DNA from 4 places in the Janthinobacterium sp. RA13 genome. Region 4 is predicted to be linked to each of the others. Evidence: predicted binding sites of a transcription regulator. Region 4 holds the regulator's gene; each other region holds the start of a gene.

Region 1 (4,387 bases), 1.9 Mb from region 4:
CGCTCCTTCTCATCTGCTCATACGCTACTTACATACTACTCGATACAGAAGTCGTTGACAACGCGGCACGCCATCGCCTATATTTATACCGATCGGCACATATGTACCGCCATAACGGTCGGGGGATTCCTGCGCCCGATTACTTGACAAGGATGTTTGCCGTGAATCACGCTACGCTCACCACCGGAACCAGCCCTGCGCTGGCCGATCGCCTCCCCGTCGCCGGCCTGCTGGCTCTGGCCATGACGGGTTTTATCTGCATCGTGACTGAAACCTTGCCCGCCGGCTTGTTGCCGCAAATCAGCGCGGGCCTCGGCGTCAGCGCCGCGCTGGCCGGGCAAATGGTCACGGCCTACGCGCTCGGCTCCCTGCTGGCCGCCATTCCGCTCACCATCGCCACGCGCGGCTGGCGCCGCCGCAACGTGCTGCTGCTGACCATCATTGGCTTTCTCGTGTTCAATACCGTCACGGCCCTGTCGCCCCACTACTGGCTGACCCTGGCGGCCCGCTTCTTTGCCGGCATGGCGGCCGGACTGGCGTGGAGCTTGCTGGCCGGCTACGCGCGCCGCATGGTGGCGCCCCATCAGCAAGGCCGCGCCCTGGCGCTGGCCATGGTGGGTGCGCCCGTCGCCCTGTCCCTGGGCGTACCGCTGGGCACCTTGCTCGGTTCCCTGGTCGGCTGGCGCGCCGCGTTCTGGATCATTTCCGCCCTGACATTGATCCTGATCGCCTGGGTGCTGGCGAAGGTGCCCGACTACCCGGGCCAGTCCGTGCATGAACGCCTGCCCCTGCGTCGCGTCTTCACGACGCCGGGCGTGCGCCCCGTGCTGGCCGTCGTCATCGCCTGGATGCTGGCGCACAACATTCTCTACACCTACATCGCCCCGTTCGTGGCGCCGGCAGGATTGACGCAGCGAATCGACCTGGTGCTGCTCGTCTTCGGCGCCGCCGCCATGGCCGGCATCTGGATCACGGGCCGGCTGGTCGAGCGCCACCTGCGCGCCACCGTGCTGGCCAGCCTGGCCGTATTCGCCGCGACGGCCTTCGTGCTGGGTGTCGCGTCGCACCTCCCCTTTGTGATCTACCTGGGCATGGCCGTCTGGGGCCTGAGCTTCGGTGGCGCGGCCACCCTGCTGCAAACGGCGCTGGCCGACACGGCCGGCAGCGGCGCCGACGTGGCCTTGTCGATGAATGTGGTGGCGTGGAATGGCGCGATTGCCGCCGCGGGCGTGGTGGGCGGCGCCCTGCTGGAAACCTGGGGCGCGGACGCTTTCCCGTGGGCCATGGTAGCTTTGCTCATGCTGGCCTTTCTCGTCGCCTGGTCGGCCCGCGCGCACGGTTTCCGGCCGGGACGACGCAGCGGCGGCGCGCCCGTGGCCGGGCATTAAACAAGGCGTTTAATCAGCCGCCGGGACGTTCAGAATGCGGGGCACGTGGCCCGTATGCGCAAGGAAATTGACCAGAATGGCATGCGACAGCGCCACTGTCGCCGTGTTGCGTAGCGGATGGGCTTGCACTGAATCAGCTTCCCATACGGCCTGGTCGAGCACCAGTTCCACCGCCTGCGCGCTGTCGTGTATCAGCGCAAACAGGCTGACGGAACCAGGCATGATGCCCAGGTGCTGCAGCAAGCGTTCGGGCGAGGCCATGCTCAGCTTACTGGCTGGCAAAAGCCGCCCCAGCGCCGCCAGGTTGATGCGCTTGTCGAAGGGCACGATGACGAGGAAATGCCGGCGGCCCTTTTCATCGCGCACGAACAGATTCTTGACCATCTGGCCAGGCATGGCCGGCACGTGGATCAGTGCTTCATCGATCGTGTGCACGGCCGGGTGCTCGACGAATGGGCAATCGCCGGCGCTGCTTGCCAGCCAGCGGGACAGGATCTCTTGCATCGGTATTTCCTCGGCTCGGATGAATGGGCGATGAGGCGATTGTAGCGGTGCGCCGCGTGGTGCGCTTGCCGTCAAGGCTTGTTTTCGTCCTGGTCGGCCTTGTCGGCCGCCGCCAGTCCCCAGTCATTCCAGCCTTCGCCAAACAGCTCGATCGGATGCTGCGTGCGTTCGGAGCCATTGCCGCAACGCATGGCGTCCGGCGGACAATACTTGTCGCAACCCCAGCAGATGCGTTCGGGGTTCTTGGGGTTTAAGGGAAAAGGCTTGGCCATGGGAGGCGATCGTGGTCGGTTGAGGGTTCCTTGTAGACTCTAGACCTGGCGCGGGGGGCGGTCAAACGAATTTCGGCTGGGAACTTGTCCAATGTCAAGCTTGTGCAGAAAATGGAGCGTCGGCATGGCGCCGCCCCCTATTCCGGATCTTTCGTGACGAATATGGCCACTTCCAGCACGGTTCGCGCGTAATTGACACCGCCGTCGACAGCCGGCTGCGCCTTCAGCTCATCCAGCACGTAGACCATCGTCACCATGGCGCCAGGCACGAACAGCCTGGTGTCCTGCTTGTCATTCGTGTAGATGCTTTCGTCGACTGTCGAGCCATCCGCCAGGCGCAAGGTGAAGCTGTTGACCTGATAGCCACGGCGGCTGTCCTGGCCCGCGAAATACGTTCGTTCGATGCTGCCCGTCACGATTTGCGTCTGGAGGCGTTTGGCCTCGATGCTTTCCCACCAGGCTTCGGAAGCGAACAGGCCGTGACTGCCTTTCAGACCCATGTGGGGTCTGGAACTGTCGCGGGTGAGGGACTGGGTTTTGGCGACGCGGCTGGGGTCTTTTGCCAGAGCTTCGGCAAGGGTGTAGACGGGTTTCATAGGGCGCTCAATATTTGCGCCGGATGACGTAGGCATTGCCTGCAGGCTCAAAACCGAGCGTCGGATAGTAAGACATGGCATCCGGGGCGGACAGCAGTATCAAGGAGACTTCGTCGCCGATGATGGCCTGGGTGCGCTTGACAAGTTCCTTGCCGATACCCAGGCCCTGGTACTGCTTGTTGACGGCCAGATCCGACAGATAGCAGCAGTAGGAATAGTCCGTCAGTGACCGGGCCAGACCCACAAGCTCATTATCCACCCAGGCCGACAGCAAAAGGCAAGGCGCGGCGAACATGCGCGCGATTCTCGGGAGATTGTCGGTAGGGCGCTTGATTCCGGATTGATCGAAGACACGCACGACATCGAGCGGATCGAGGGGAAAGTTGTGACGATATTCTACGCTGATGTTTTTCATGGATTCAAAGGTGGCAGGTAATTGGGCGCAGCTTGTTTCTGCAAACATTGCTCATATCGGCATATGCATTGAATAGTATGCCAGTTGCGACGGAGAAAGGCTGTTCCCGTCCCCGCCATGCATCTGGCGCTCAGTCAAATGCCCGGAACCTCAGAAAACGCTGGCCTTCATACGCCACCTTGCAATCAAACAGGAATCCGGCAAGCAAACGAACAAGCTGCGCTAGCTTGTGTGACAATGCACACACTGGAAATGTGGAACCTTCCATATCTCTATCTGATCTCAAACAGACTTGGCAAGGATTGTAAATATGTGGGTACCGTTACGATTGAATAAACGCATGTACACCTCCTTTGTTGCCGCCCTTTTTCTTGCTGCTGGTGCCTCATCAGCACTCGCTGGCACGCTTGACGAAGACCGGACACGCGGTGACATCCATGGCTTGTTTGAGATCAAGGATGCAGCAGTACAGTTCATGGCAGCTGAAAATGCAAAAAATGGCACAAACTGGCAAGTCCTGGAGCCGAACCGGAAGATTCTGGTGACGAAATGCGCGGTAGCGTTGCGTGTGCAATGGGTTCCGAAAAGCCATGGCCTGTCCGGACCGAATGTTGCTGTGAGTTGTGCCAAGACCGTCAAACCCACGATACAAGATAAATGGAAAGTGTTTGTGCCGATCGCCAAGGGGCCGGTGGCGCATAAATGATCAGCTCGCGAGGGTATGGCTGGAGGAGCCATCCTGACAGCAACCGATCATCGGAATTCTTCGGAGTGTCATGAATGCGATAAAAAACCAGTCAAATGACTGGTTTTTTTATTATGTCGGACTTTCTTGAAACTGTTTGGCATTATCACAAATTTCATACCATGCAGGCTTGGAGCCAACATGCACATGAAATTGTATTCTTACCTCAGGGTCATCATCCAGGCAGTTAAGCGATATTGGAAATGAATCGCTCTCTGAGCCAATCTCCCCCAAAGAAGTCCCGCATTTTTTGCAAAAAGTTCTAGCGTATTTAAAAGGAGCCTCTGGCTCATATCGTTGAATAAATTCCCGCCCCTCCAGCAAGGTAAATGCATTTTTATCCACGAAGGCCAGGGCACTCGCTCCGGCCTTCCGGCAACGCGAACAGTGACACATGCCCATCATGCCTGGGGGTGAGGCCAATTCAAACTTTACTGAGCCACAGCAGCAACTGCCTTTGATCATGA
Region 2 (4,387 bases), 3.2 Mb from region 4:
GGCGTTAGCGAAACCCGGCGGCTAATCGTAATGGCCATAGCCGTAGTAGTCGTTGCCGGGGAACGATTTGGTCTTGTTGTAGATCAAATGTATGTGTTCGCACGACTCGATCTGCCGCAGCGCTTCCTTGACGGCGTGCTGCGTCGTCGTTTCCGCCTCGACCACCATGACGACTTGTCCCATCTGCCCGACCAGCGCGTGCGCTTCGCTGGTGATCAGGAGGGGCGGCGAATCGAAGACGACGATGCGGTCGCCATAGCGGCTGGCAATTTCTGCCAGCAGCCGGCTCATGGCCCGGCTGGCCAGCAATTCCGTCGCGTGCTTGTTGCTGCGCCCGGCCGGCAGGATGCTCAGGTTGGCCACATTGGTTTTCAGGATCACGTCGGCCATGGCCAGTTGCGGGTCGAGCAGGATATCCATCAGTCCCGGCTCGGGCGGCAGGCCCAGCACTTTCAGCACGGACGGGCGCGCCACGTCCGCATCGACCAGCAGTACCGTGATATCCATTTCCATGGCGATGCTCATGGCCAGGTTGATGGCGCAATACGTCTTGCCTTCGCCCGGCATGGCGCTGGTGACGACGATCAGGTTGCCGTGGCGAATGGCCTCGGCGCCGCTGGCGCGCGCCTGGCGCAGCAGCGGGCGCTTGATGATGCGAAAATCCTCGGCCACCGCGCTGCGCCCGCCGTCGTGCGTGAGCATGCCTTGCTCGGCCAGCCGGTCCAGGTTCAGGGGGCGGTAGCGGGGCGACCGGGCCGCGTCCGCGCCCTGCGTACCGTTCACCGTATAGGGCACGCCGGCCTCGGCCACTTCCAGTATGGTGGGTTCCTGCTTGCCGCTGTCCTTGCTGCTCATCATCGCTCCTTGGGATCTAGAATTTCAGCAGCGCGGCCGTCATGACCCCGCCGTACAGCACGAACAGGCTGCCCAGGCAGGCGCCAAAGCCATAGCGGGCGCGGCGGCGGCGTACTTGCTGCAGCGGCGTCCAGTTCATCGATACCGTGCCCAGCACGTTCAAGCCCGTGGCGTCGCGCAGTTCGGACGGACTGAGGAAGGTGGGGCGCACCTGGCTGATCAGGAGGGCCGTGGCGACGCCGGCAATCAGGGCCGCGCCCAGCGCCGCGGAAAACAGCAGCGGGCGGTTCGGGCCGACGGGCGCATATTGCACCGTGGGCGGGTCGATGATCTTGAAGGCCATCATGTCCGTGGTGGAACTGAGTTCGCCCGACAGCTTGGCCGCTTCGCGCCGGCCGATCAGCTTTTCATAGTTTTCCTTGTTGATGATGTAGTCGCGGTTCAGCTGCGCCAGCTGCGATTCCACCTCGGGCACGGCATTGCTCTGCGCCAGCAGGCGCTCGTTGCGCGCGTTGTATTCCTGCACCCGGGCGCGGATGGCGGCCACCTTGGCGTCCGCGTCCGTCAGCGCCACCTTCAGTTGCTGCAGCATGGGGCTGTAGTTCTTGCCCGGATCGCCGGCCGCCGTTTTCAGCTTGCTTTCCTCGATCTTGCGTTCTTCCAGCTGGGCCACCAGGCGTTTCGAAGCGATGATGTCGGGATGCAATTCCGTAAATTGCATGCGCAGGCTGTCGAGGTTCTTGTTGATCGACGCGATGCGCTCGTCGAGTTCGGGATTCGTGATGGCCGCCGCGTTCGGTTCCAGGTCGAGCACGGGCTCGTCGCCCTCGATCTGGCTCAGGATGGCCTTGCGTGCCTGTTCCGCCTCGACCAGTTCCAGCTTGGCATTGTTCAGGCTATCGGACGACATCAGCAGCTGGCTGCCATAGTCGATGCCCTGGCGCGGCAGCAGCAGGTTGTTGCGGATCTTGAATTCCTTCACCAGGTTTTCCGCCGCGCTCAGCTTGTCCTCGTAATTCTTGATCTGCTCGTCGATGAATTGCACCGCCTTTTGCGAATCGCCTTTTTTGCCCTGGAAACTGCCTTCGACAAAGATGGTCAGCAGGCTTTGCACCACGTCGCGCACGAGCTTGGGGTCGCGCCCGCTGTAGCTGATGGTGTAGATGTCGTAAGCGTTGGTGCCGGTGATCTTGATGCGGCTCATCAAGTCGTCCAGCTGGGCCTCGTGCTCGCGCACGGTCTTCGAACCCAGGTCGAGGTCGACCATGCGCATGACGCGCTCGACGTTCGGGCGGCTGAGCAGGGTGCGGCTCATGATGGCTACCTGCTGTTCCGTGTTCGGCACGCTGGTCATGCCGGCCATCAGCGGCTTGAGGATGGTTTGTGTATCGACAAACACGCGCGCCGACGTCTGGAAGTCGTCGGGCAGGGAGATCACCCGGATGAAGCCGGCGATGGCCACCAGCCACGCCACCACGACCGCGTGCCAGCGGTACTTCCAGATGCCTTTCAGGCTGGACAGCAGTTGCTGTATCAAGTCTTCCATGTCGCTTCCTTCAGGTGGCGGTGCGGTGCTGCACGGGAGATGGGCTGGCGGCGCGGACAACAGCGGCATCTTGCAAGAAATACTTGCCTGTTGGGTAAGCAAAGTATAGGGCGGCTGTGGAGCAAGATTTCCCAAGATGATTGCTTCTTGATACGCCTCAAGGTTCTCTTGCCGAGTTTTAATAATCATAGGAAGTTCGCGGCCCAGGCTGGTTCTGCGGGGCCGGCCATGGATGCGCCATCGACTCGAAGAGGCTCCGCATGAATCCGTTTCGCCGTGCATTTGTCCGTAACGCGCTGGGTCTGGCCAGCGCGGCCAGCCTGCTGGGCGCCTGCCGCACGTCCCATCCGCTGGCACCGTCCGACGACAGCGCGCCCATGCACGATTACCTGATCGGGCCGGGCGACTCCGTCAACATCATCGTCTGGCGCAACCCGGAAGTGTCGCTGACGGTGGCCGTCCGGCCCGATGGCAAGATCACCACGCCGCTGGTCGAGGATTTACCCGCCAGCGGCAAGACGTCGACCCAGCTGGCGCGCGACATCGAGCAAGCCTTGAGCAAATTCATCCAGCAGCCCGTGGTAACCGTCATCGTCACCAATTTCTCGGGGCCGTATGGCGAGCAGATCCGGGTGATTGGCGAGGCGGCCAAGCCGCAGGCGCTGCCGTACCGGCTGGGCATGTCGCTGATGGACGTGCTGATCGCCGTGGGCGGCATCACCGATTTCGCAGCGGGCAACAAGGCCAGCATCATCCGCATGCGCGAAGGCAACCAGCAGCAGCTGCGGGTCCGCCTCGATGATTTGCTGAAGGAAGGCGATATTTCCGCGAATGTCATGATGCGGCCGGGCGATGTGCTGCTGATACCGGAAAGCTTTTTTTAACAGCTGCCTCGGCAATATCAAAACAGCACTTATATTTGTCATTTTGTACTTTTCGGCAAATTTCAGCGTGTAATTTTGCTATCTAAAGGTGAAATTCTTCTGTTTTTTTAACTAAAGCTGGGAACTTCTCCAGTTTTTGTCTTGTCACAAGGCATTGGCTTCAGTCCGTCTCAACGGCGGCCGATGAACGTGAGGACAAGATGAGCTTTCAAGATGAACCCATTATTTCCTTCGACACGCCAGGCGCCCTGAGTGACCTGGTGGTGGGCGAGGGGCAGATCGACCCGGCCATGGAGCACGAGCTCGACCTGCAGCGCTTTCATATCCGCATGGCCAATTCGCGTGGCCGGCGCGAGGCGGCCAGTTTGCTGATCCGCAAGATGTACGGCTGGCGCGGCTATGCCGTCGATCCCGGCACCGCGCATGCGCTGAATAAAATCACGCTGTTTGCGGAAACGGCCGGCAGCACCGTCGGCACCATGACCCTGTGCCTCGACAATGACGAGACGGGCTTGCCTGCCGATGAAAACTTCCGCGACAAGCTCGACGTCCTGCGCGAGCAGGGCCGCCGCCTGTGCGAACCGTCGCGCCTGGCCATCGACAAGGGTGTGAGCAAGCGCGTGTTTGCGGCGCTGATTCATATCTCTTATATCTATGCCCATAATATTCACGGCTTTACGGATTACGTGATCGAAGTCAACCCGCGCCACGTGGTGTTTTACAAGCGCATGCTCGGTTTCCAGGACTTCAGCGGCGAGCGCGAGTGCACGCGCGTGGGGGCGCCGGCCGTGCTGCTACGGCTGGACCTCGATTACATGGGGGCCCAGATCCGCAAGTACGGTGGCCTGATGGAACAGCATGGGGGTGAACGGTCGTTTTACCCCTTTTTTTTCCCGACATGGGATGAGCCTGGCATTACCGACCGGCTGAGGCAGGGGCGCAACTGAGAAGTCATTTATTTTTCAGCAAGATCGCCTGCATGTGGCTGCCCGGAATCGCGTAAGTGATGCCGCTGGGCGCGCTGATGGCCGTCTCCTTGAGGCCCTTGACGTACACCATGTTGACGATACCGTAGACGAGACCGGTCTCGGGATCGAACAGG
Region 3 (4,387 bases), 820 kb from region 4:
GTGCCTGCCTGCCTACAATGCGGGTTTTATAGGTGGACTTGCAAGAATATCTTGGCTAGAATCGGCAAGCAGCAGATTAATTGGCAACCTTAATTGTCAATACATAAAATCAATAAAAACCAGCTCTGGCGTTTCTCCGATTACCTTTGTTCACATTGCCACTATGAAAAAAATATTTGCACTTCTCGTGCTTGCCGGCATAGCAAATGCCGTCACAGCGGCTGACATTGTAGGAAACGCCAAGGCAGCCCCTGCCAAGGTGGAAATGTGTATCGGCTGCCACGGCATTCCCGGTTACAAGGCAACCTTCCCTGAAGTATTCCAGGTGCCGATGATCGGCGGCCAGCCGGCAAAATATATCGAGAATGCGCTGCAAGCCTACAAGAAGGGCGACCGCAAGCACCCCAGCATGAAGGGCATCGCCAGCAGCCTGTCGGACCAGGATATCGCCGATGTCGCCGCGTATTATGCGCAACAAGCCAAGACGAACTGAGGACCAGCCCGATGAAAAAATTACTCGCCGCCCTCGTTTGTGCCACCGTCTCGTTTGGCGCCAGCGCCGCAGGCAATATCAATACCGGTAAAGCCCTGGCCGAAAAATACAGCTGCGCCACCTGCCACGGCAAGGATTACGGCTCACCCATCGACCCGTCGTACCCGAAACTGGCGGGCCAGCACAAGGATTACCTGGAACACGCGCTGACCGCGTATAAACGGGGCGACAAGGCCAACGGCCGCAACAACGCCATCATGACGGGCCAGGTAAAACCGCTGAGCAACCAGGACATCAAGGACCTGGCCGCGTATCTGCACAGCTTGCCGAGCAGCCTGGTGACTCACCGCTGAGCGGTATCGCCGGCTCAGGCTTTCAGCCCCACCCGGCGCGCCAGCTTGTGCAGGTTGCTGGCGTCGAGTCCCAATTGCCGCGCGGCGGCGGCCCAGTTATCCTGATGCAGCACCAGCGCTTGCCGGATGGCCTGGCGCTGGCTCGCTTCCACGATCTGATGCATCGATAGCGGAGATGCCGCCGGCGTGCCGCACGCTGGCGCCAGCGGTAGCGCGTCCGTGCCGGCCGGCGCTTCCAGCGCATCGAGGTCGAGCATATCCGTTTCCAGCGTTACTATCTCTTTGCGGTCCGCGCCGCGGATCACGGCTTTCAGCGCGGCCCGGCTGATCACATGTTCCAATTCGCGCACGTTGCCCGGCCAGCGGTAATGGCACAAGGCGTTTTCCGCCGCGGCGGACAGGCGCAGGCTGCGCAAGCCCAGGCGCGCGCGGTTCAGTTCCAGGAATCCCCCGGCCAGCAGCAGCACGTCATTGCCCCGCTCGCGCAGCGGCGGAATCGGCACGGGATACACGGATAAACGGTGATACAGGTCGGCGCGGAACGAGCCGTCGCGCACATGTTCGCGCAGGCTGCGGTTGGTGGCGGCGATCACGCGCACGTTGACCCGGCGCGGCCGGTCCGCGCCCAGGCGCTGGATTTCGCCATTTTGCAAGGTGCGCAGCAGCTTGGCCTGTATCGACAATGGCAATTCCCCCACTTCATCGAGAAACAGGGTACCCCCTTCGGCCGCCTCGAAGCGCCCGGGCCGGTCGCTGACGGCGCCGGAAAACGCGCCGCGCACATGGCCGAACAATTCGCTTTCGGCCAGGGACTCGGGCAAGGCCGCGCAATTGACGTGGATCAGGGGCTTGCCCGCGCGGCGCGACAGGCGGTGCAGGCGGTGCGCGCACAGCTCCTTGCCCACGCCCGTTTCCCCCAGCAGCAGCACGGGCAGTTCGGAATCGGCCACCACCTGCAATTCGTGCAGCAAATGCGTGATGGCGCTGCTTTGTCCCACGAAATCGTGTTCCTCGCGCGGCGCCTGCGCATCGGCCAGCATGGCGCCGCCCGACAGGCGCAGGGCGCGGATTTCCGTCTCCAGGCGCGTCACGCGCACTGCCGCCTCGATGGCGCAGGCCAGTTCGCCCAGGTCGCGCTGCGCCTGCGTATCGAAAGTGCCGACCTGCAGCGCGTCGAGCGTGATCACGCCCCAGCGTTCGCCTTCCAGGTCCAGCGCCATGCCCATGCAGTCGTGCACGGGCAGCGGTTCGCCGGCACGCTCGGCGATCAGGCCATCGTAGGGATCGGGCAGCGAGCTGTCGTGATGGAAGCACAGCACGCCGCGCCGCTGCAGGATGGCGGCCAGGCGCGGATGGTCGGCGACGGCAAAGCGGCGTCCCAGCGCGTCGCTGGCCAGGCCGGCCATCGCCACGGGGCGTAAATGCTCGCCATCGAGTTTGAGCAAGGCCACGGCCTCGCAGCCGAAGTGCGCGCGCAGGCTGCCGACGAGGCGCTGCAGGCGCACGGCCACGGGCAGGTCGGCGACCAGGTCGGTCAGTAACAGCAGGTGGATGGCGGTGGTGGTCATAAGTACCATGCAGGGTACAACGGACCACGTCCAAAGAGGGTCATACCGACCCTGCATTTTTCAAATCGTTGATTTAAAACAAGTTTTTCCTGGCACACGGATTGCCTAGGTAAGGGTGCCGAACCGGCATACAAGACCAAGGAAAGCTTGATGAAAACGACTCCCTCCCTCCGCGCCATCGCCGCCGCCGTCTGCGTACTGGCCATGCCCCTGTCCGTGCAAGCCCAGGCGAGCCTCCCGGCCAGCGCTGCCGCCACCGCCGCCAAACCTGTAGCTGCAACGCTCAAGCGCTATGAACTGCAAACCAATATCGTCGATGGCAAGATGGTGTTCATCGACGCCAAGGGCCAGGTCAACCCCGTGCTGGCGGCCAAGGTGGGCGACACGGTGGAACTGGTGCTGAAAAGCGGTGAAGGCGCCGAGCACGATCTGCTGATCCCGGAACTGAACGTGGCATCCGCCAAGTTCAGCGCCAACAGCGGCAGCACCACCGTGCGCTTCAAGGTCACGCGCGCCGGCACGTTCACCTATTACTGCTCGATTCCCGGCCACCGCCAGATCGGCATGGAAGGCAAGCTGGAAGTAAGCGGCACCTCGCTGGCCGAGACGGCGGCACCGAAGGCTGCCAGCGAATCGAGCCAGGCCGCCGCGCTGGCCCTGTACACGCCCGCACCGTCGCCGATGCGCGGTCCCGATCCTTCGGCCGTCAACGTGGCGGCCAATCCGGCCTCCGTACCGTCCGCCATCGGCGCGCGCGCGCCGCAAACCCTGAAATACCGGATGGAGACGGTGGAGTTGCCGGGCAAGCTCGATGACGGTACCAGTTTTACGTACTGGACTTTCAATCGCCAGGTGCCCGGCCCCATGCTGCGCGCGAAGGTGGGTGACACGGTGGAACTGACCCTGTTCAACGCCAAGGACAGCAAGATGATCCACTCGATCGACCTGCATGCGGTGACGGGCGGCCATGGCGGCGGACAGCACACGCAGGTGGCGCCGGGGCAGGAAAAAACCGTCACCTTCAAGGCGCTCAATCCGGGCCTGTTCGTGTACCACTGCGCCACGCCGCTGGTGCCGCAGCATATCGCGGCCGGCATGTACGGCATGATCCTGGTCGAACCGGAAGGCGGCCTGTCGAAAGTCGACCGCGAGTACTACGTGATGCAGGGCGAGATGTACACGGGCCGTCCGCACGGCGCCCCCGTGCACCAGGAGCCGAACCTGGAAAAAATGGCGAATGAGCTGCCCGACTACTACGTCTTCAATGGCGAAGTGGGCGCCCTGAGCAAGACGCACAAACTGCAGGCGAAAGTCGGCGAGACGGTGCGCATCTATTTCGGCGTCGGCGGCCCGAACAAGATTTCATCGTTCCACATCATCGGCGAGATCTTCGACAAGGTGTACAGCGAAGGCTCGATCAGCAGCCCGAAACACGACGTGCAAACGACGCTCGTGGCGCCGGGCGGCGCGACCATCGTCGAACTCAAGGTACAGCACCCTGGCAGCTATCTGCTGGTCGACCATGCGCTGTCGCGCGCAGGCAAGGGCGCCGTGGGCGTGCTGGAAGTGACTGGCGAAGCCGTGCCCGGCGTCTACCACGCGGGCGCCGTTCAATAACACCACCACATTCATCATCAAGGAGTATCTATGGAACTGATCGAACAATCCCTGGGCCAGCTGGCCCGCCGCATCCCCGGCGCCACGCGCCTGTTCGATGCGCACCGCCTGGATTTCTGCTGCGGCGGCAACAAGACATTGCGCGCGGCGGCCGAAGCGGCCGGCGTGGACACGGCGCCCATCGTCGAGGAACTGAAACTGCTGGCAGGACGGACTGACGCCAGCGGCGAGCTTGACTGGCAGGAGGCCTCGGCCACCGAACTGGTGGAGCACATCCTGGCGCGCTACCACGCCGTGCACCGCGAGCAGCTGCCCGAGCTGATACGCCTGGCACGCAAGGTCGAGCAGGTGCATGG
Region 4 (4,387 bases):
GGCGCCGCGGCACGTCGGGTTCGACGGCGATGGCCAGTTCCAGCTCCTTTTCGCCCGCATTCATCGTCATCGTCGTGGCCAGGGTATTCATGACTTCGTCGAGGTCGAATTCGACGGGCGACAATTCCATGCGGCGCGCCTCGATCTTCGAATAGTCGAGCACGTCGTTGAGGATGCCCAGCAGCGACTGGCCCGCCACTCTGACCATGGTCAGATACTTGCGCTGTTCCGTGTCGAGTCTGGTATTGCCCAGCAAATACACCATGCCCAGCACGGCATTGAGGGGCGTGCGGATTTCATGGCTCATGTTGGCCACGAAATCGCTCTTCGCGCGGTTGGCCGCCTCGGCCCGGTCGCGTTCCTGCTCCAGCTCCGCCGCGCGCGCTTCGAGTTCCTGCTGCAGGCGGTCGCGTTCGCTCATCAGACCGTTGAACGCTTCCGTCAGTTCGCCGATCTCGTCGCGCTGCTGCACCGGCACGGGGGTAAAACGGCTGCCGCTGTTGCGCAGGGCCAGCAGGGTGTCGCGCAGGCGCACCAGCGGCGACAGCAGGCGCACGGTGACCCAGCCCAGAACAAAGGCGGCCAGCAGCGAGGCGAGGATGCTCCACAGCACCAGCCGGTACAGCACGCCATCGAACGGTTCGAAGGCATCGTCGACGGGCAGCGAGCTGGCCAGCAGCCAGTTCACCGATTTCAGGCGCTTGAAACTGTTGACGGCCGTGATGCCGCGGCTGTTGGTGCTGACCATGCTGCCTTCGCCATCTTCCTTCAGCAGCTGGGTCGTCGTCAGATTGGCGTTCGGCTGGCGCGGCTGCAGCAAGCGGCTGGTATCGGGGTGCAGCACGTAGCGCGGCACGGCGCCGCGCGTGAGGATGAAGTAATAGCCGCTCTTGCCGACCTTTTCCGAGCGCAAACGCCCCAGCAGGTTGTCCTTGTACAGGCGCAGCACGCCGATCACCACGCCGGCCACCTGGCCATCGGCGGTGAGCACGGGCGCCACCATCTGCACGATGGGCATGCCGCTCGATTTACCGAGCATCGGCTCGGTGATCATGGGCTGGCGCGTGCGCAGGACGGTCTGGAAATACTCGCGCTCGGCAACATTGATGCCGGCGCGCCCCGGCACTTCCGGCATGTCGGCCACGACGGCGCCTTGCGCGTCGAGCACCAGCACGTCGTCGAACAGCACCAGCATCGAGCGGCGCGAATAGTATTCGCGCAATTGGGCGGGCCGGGCGATCAGTTCCGGCGGCTGCTGCCGGGCCGTCAGGGTGACGATCTGCAGCAGCATGCCCAGCTTGTCGTCGAGCTCGGCAGCGGTGCGGCTGATCAGGGATGACTGCTGGCTCAGCAGTACTTTAGTGAAATCGTCGCGCATGTGCTGCACCTGGATCATGGTGACCAGCGCGATCATGGCGATCGAGGTCAGGCTGGTGGCCAGCGCGACTTTTGCTTTGATGCCGAGAGGCTTCATGATTTCCTTTTCAGTACCGGGCGGCACAGGCGGCAGATAATGCTGTCAGGAATTTTCCTATCAATACCCCAGCTTGGCAAGCGGCGCCGCGCAAATTGCCCTCCCCGCATGGGCTTTTGACGATGTTGCCATATAATTAAAGTCGGAACGTCGTTTATTCAGCGAAATTGCCGTGAAATTGGCACACGGCAACCCTGTATGCAGTAAACTTGTTGTTGCATTTTCTAAAAGGTACCGACATGACTGAAGCGCTACTCACTCCAACCTTGCCTACAGTGAACGTGGAAGCGTTGCGTGCGCGATGCTCGACCTGCAGCATGCATCAATTGTGCCTGCCGATGGGCCTCGATATGGGCGACATGGACAGGCTGGACCAGATCATCGGCCGCCGCCGCAAAATCGTGCGCGGCGCCTCGCTGTTCCGCATCGGCGACTCGTTCCAGAACCTGTACGCGATCCGCCTGGGGCACTTCAAGACGTACCAGATCAATCCGGGCGGCGAAGAGCAGGTGACGGGTTTCCAGATGGCCGGCGAACTGCTGGGCATGGACGCCATCAGCGCCGACCGCCACCACTGTAATGCGGTGGCGCTGGAAGACAGCGAAGTGTGTGAAATCCCGTTTTCCAGCCTGGAACAATTGCTGGGCAATATGCCGACCCTGCTGCGCCATTTCCACCGCATGATGAGCCAGGAAATCACGCGCGAGCAAAGCGTCATGCTGTTGCTGGGCAATATGCAGGCGACGCAGCGTTTTGCCGCCTTTATCGTCAACCTGGCGTCGCGCTACGAAGCGCGCGGCTATTCGAGCAGCAAATTCCAGCTGCGCATGTCGCGCGAGGAAATCGGCAACTACCTGGGCCTGACCATCGAAAGCGTCAGCCGTTTATTGTCGAAATTCAAGAAGGAAGGCTGGCTGCGCGTCTCGAACCGAGAAATTGAAATCTTGCAGCCGGCAAAACTGAAGGCCATCACGGCCGGTACCGACGTCTGCAAATAAGGCTTACAGTTCCTCGTCGGCGTGCAGCGCGATGCTGCGTTGCAGCGGCCAGGTCCAGATGCCGGACAGGCGCCACTCGCGCTTGTCGTTTTCCACCAGCACTTGCCAGCGGCTGCGCTCGAGCATCGGCAGCGCCACCGAGAAATTGCCGGCCGCATCGGGCCGCACCAGCAGCTTGATGTCCTTTTCCGGCAGCGTCGCATGCGCCAGGTGCAGCTGCAGCGGACCCTGGTAAGCTTTGCCGAAGCTGTGCACGGAACCACTGAGGCGCGCTGACGCCACGTCGTAGGACAAACTGGTAGCCATCGCCAGGTCGCTGGCGATCGTGTCGCGCTTCAAATCCTGGTTGATCGCCTTGCCCTGCTTGTAATAGTCGCCCACCACCAGCGCATCGGGTTGCGTAAACGCGATATAGCCCATGAAGCTGCCGACGACCACGGACAGGCCGGGACCGATCATCAGCAGCCATGGCCAGCGATGCTTGTACCAGGGATCGGCGGGGGCTTGCAGTTTCAGACTGTCGGACATGGTGATTCTCCTGTGTAAACGGCCAGTCCCCATGCGGGGACCGGCCTTCCTGCTTTAACGCGGCACGATGAATACCGCGCTTTCACGCACATGCAGCGAGGGGTTGTCCAGCGATTGCAATTCGATCGCAATCTTGTTCGACCCCTTCTCGCCGACGCCGTGCGGCACGCGCAGGCGGATCGGCCAGCCCAGCGTTTCCGTCGGCTGCAAGGTCACTTCTTCGCGCGTCAGCAAGGTCAGGCCCGGCAAGCCGGAAGCGCTGATCTTGAAATGCTGGCTTTGCTCGGACGTGTTCATGATCTGCAGGCGGTAGACGTTTTCGATCATGCCGTCTTCCACTTCGCGTCCCATCGAACCGCGGTCGCGGATCACATCCATTTTCAGGGGTGTGCGCAGGGCCAGCGAGGTACATACGGCGATGATGATCAGGGCCAGGATGGAAGTGTAGATCAGGACGCGCGGGCGCATGGCGCGCTGGCGTATCTGCTTCGAATTGAAGTTGTTTTCCATCGCATGGTCGGTGCTGTAGCGTATCAGGCCACGCGGCCGCTCGACCTTGTCCATCACGCTGTTGCAGGCATCGACGCAGGCGGCGCAGCCGATGCATTCATACTGCAGGCCGTTGCGGATATCGATACCGGTCGGACACACCTGCACGCACAGGGTGCAATCGATGCAGTCGCCCAGCTTGTCGTTGTTGCCGGCCTTCTTGCTCATGGCGCCGCGTGGTTCGCCGCGCTTGGCATCGTAGGTGATGATCAGGGTGTCCTGGTCGAACATGGCGCTCTGGAAGCGCGCGTAGGGGCACATGTATTTGCACACCTGCTCGCGCAGCCAGCCCGCGTTGCCGTAGGTTGCCAGGCTGTAGAACAAGACCCAGAACCATTCCCAGGGACCGAAGTTCAGGGTGGTCACCGACTGCGCCAGTTCCTTGATCGGCGTGAAGTAGCCGACAAAGGTAAAGCCCGTCCACAGGGCGATGGCGCCCCATGCCAGGTGCTTGGCCGTCTTCTTGAACGCCTTGCGCACGGAGGGGCCCTGCTTGTCGAGGGCCATGCGCGCGCTGCGCGTACCCTCGATGCGGCGTTCGACCCACAGGAAAATTTCCGTGTATACCGTTTGCGGGCAAGAGAACCCGCACCACACCCTCCCGGCAATGGCCGTGACGAGGAACAACAAATACGCACAGATGATCAGCAGGGCCGCCAGATAGATGAAATCCTGGGGCCACAGCACGACGCCGAAAATGTAGAACTTGCGCGTGGTCAAATCGAACAGCAGGGCTTGCCTGCCATTCCAGGTCAACCACGGCAAGCCGTAGAACGCGAGCTGGGTAAGCCATACGCATACCCATCGCCAGGTAGCGTAGCGTCCTTTGGCCTCGCGA

The links. Region 4 encodes FNR, which switches genes on or off when oxygen is low (the NO sensors DNR and NnrR bind a similar motif). Its sites were predicted from a motif close to TTGATNNNNATCAA; they were not measured.
Region 1: FG13_RS27230 (DUF3079 domain-containing protein) is a predicted target of FNR. The motif match lies at 2,249-2,262, and genes of this name have one in related genera.
Region 2: FG13_RS04490 (XrtA system polysaccharide chain length determinant) is a predicted target of FNR. The motif match lies at 2,549-2,562, and genes of this name have one in related genera.
Region 3: nirK (copper-containing nitrite reductase) is a predicted target of FNR. The motif match lies at 2,483-2,496, and genes of this name have one in related genera.

What each region holds. Positions count from the first base shown of each region.
Region 1 covers NZ_JQNP01000001.1:6,129,344-6,133,730, reverse strand. The annotation lists gene FG13_RS27240 (MFS transporter) at 153-1,388, shown strand; gene FG13_RS27235 (prolyl-tRNA synthetase associated domain-containing protein) at 1,398-1,892, opposite strand; gene FG13_RS27230 (DUF3079 domain-containing protein) at 1,964-2,164, opposite strand; gene FG13_RS27225 (hypothetical protein) at 2,302-2,760, opposite strand; gene FG13_RS27220 (GNAT family N-acetyltransferase) at 2,768-3,175, opposite strand; gene FG13_RS27215 (hypothetical protein) at 3,516-3,881, shown strand; gene FG13_RS29775 (GFA family protein) at 3,993-4,385, opposite strand.
Region 2 covers NZ_JQNP01000001.1:1,071,825-1,076,211, forward strand. The annotation lists gene FG13_RS04480 (TIGR03016 family PEP-CTERM system-associated outer membrane protein) at 1-38, opposite strand, end outside; gene FG13_RS04485 (XrtA-associated tyrosine autokinase) at 22-858, opposite strand; gene FG13_RS04490 (XrtA system polysaccharide chain length determinant) at 872-2,401, opposite strand; gene FG13_RS04495 (XrtA/PEP-CTERM system exopolysaccharide export protein) at 2,662-3,285, shown strand; gene FG13_RS04500 (N-acyl amino acid synthase FeeM domain-containing protein) at 3,486-4,232, shown strand; gene FG13_RS04505 (S1 family peptidase) at 4,237-4,387, opposite strand, start outside.
Region 3 covers NZ_JQNP01000001.1:3,428,991-3,433,377, reverse strand. The annotation lists gene FG13_RS15265 (c-type cytochrome) at 164-493, shown strand; gene FG13_RS15260 (c-type cytochrome) at 505-846, shown strand; gene norR (nitric oxide reductase transcriptional regulator NorR) at 861-2,414, opposite strand; gene nirK (copper-containing nitrite reductase) at 2,565-4,031, shown strand; gene ytfE (iron-sulfur cluster repair protein YtfE) at 4,062-4,387, shown strand, end outside.
Region 4 covers NZ_JQNP01000001.1:4,247,861-4,252,247, reverse strand. The annotation lists gene FG13_RS18755 (response regulator) at 1-1,474, opposite strand, end outside; gene fnr (fumarate/nitrate reduction transcriptional regulator Fnr) at 1,714-2,472, shown strand; gene FG13_RS18745 (FixH family protein) at 2,476-3,000, opposite strand; gene ccoG (cytochrome c oxidase accessory protein CcoG) at 3,055-4,387, opposite strand, start outside.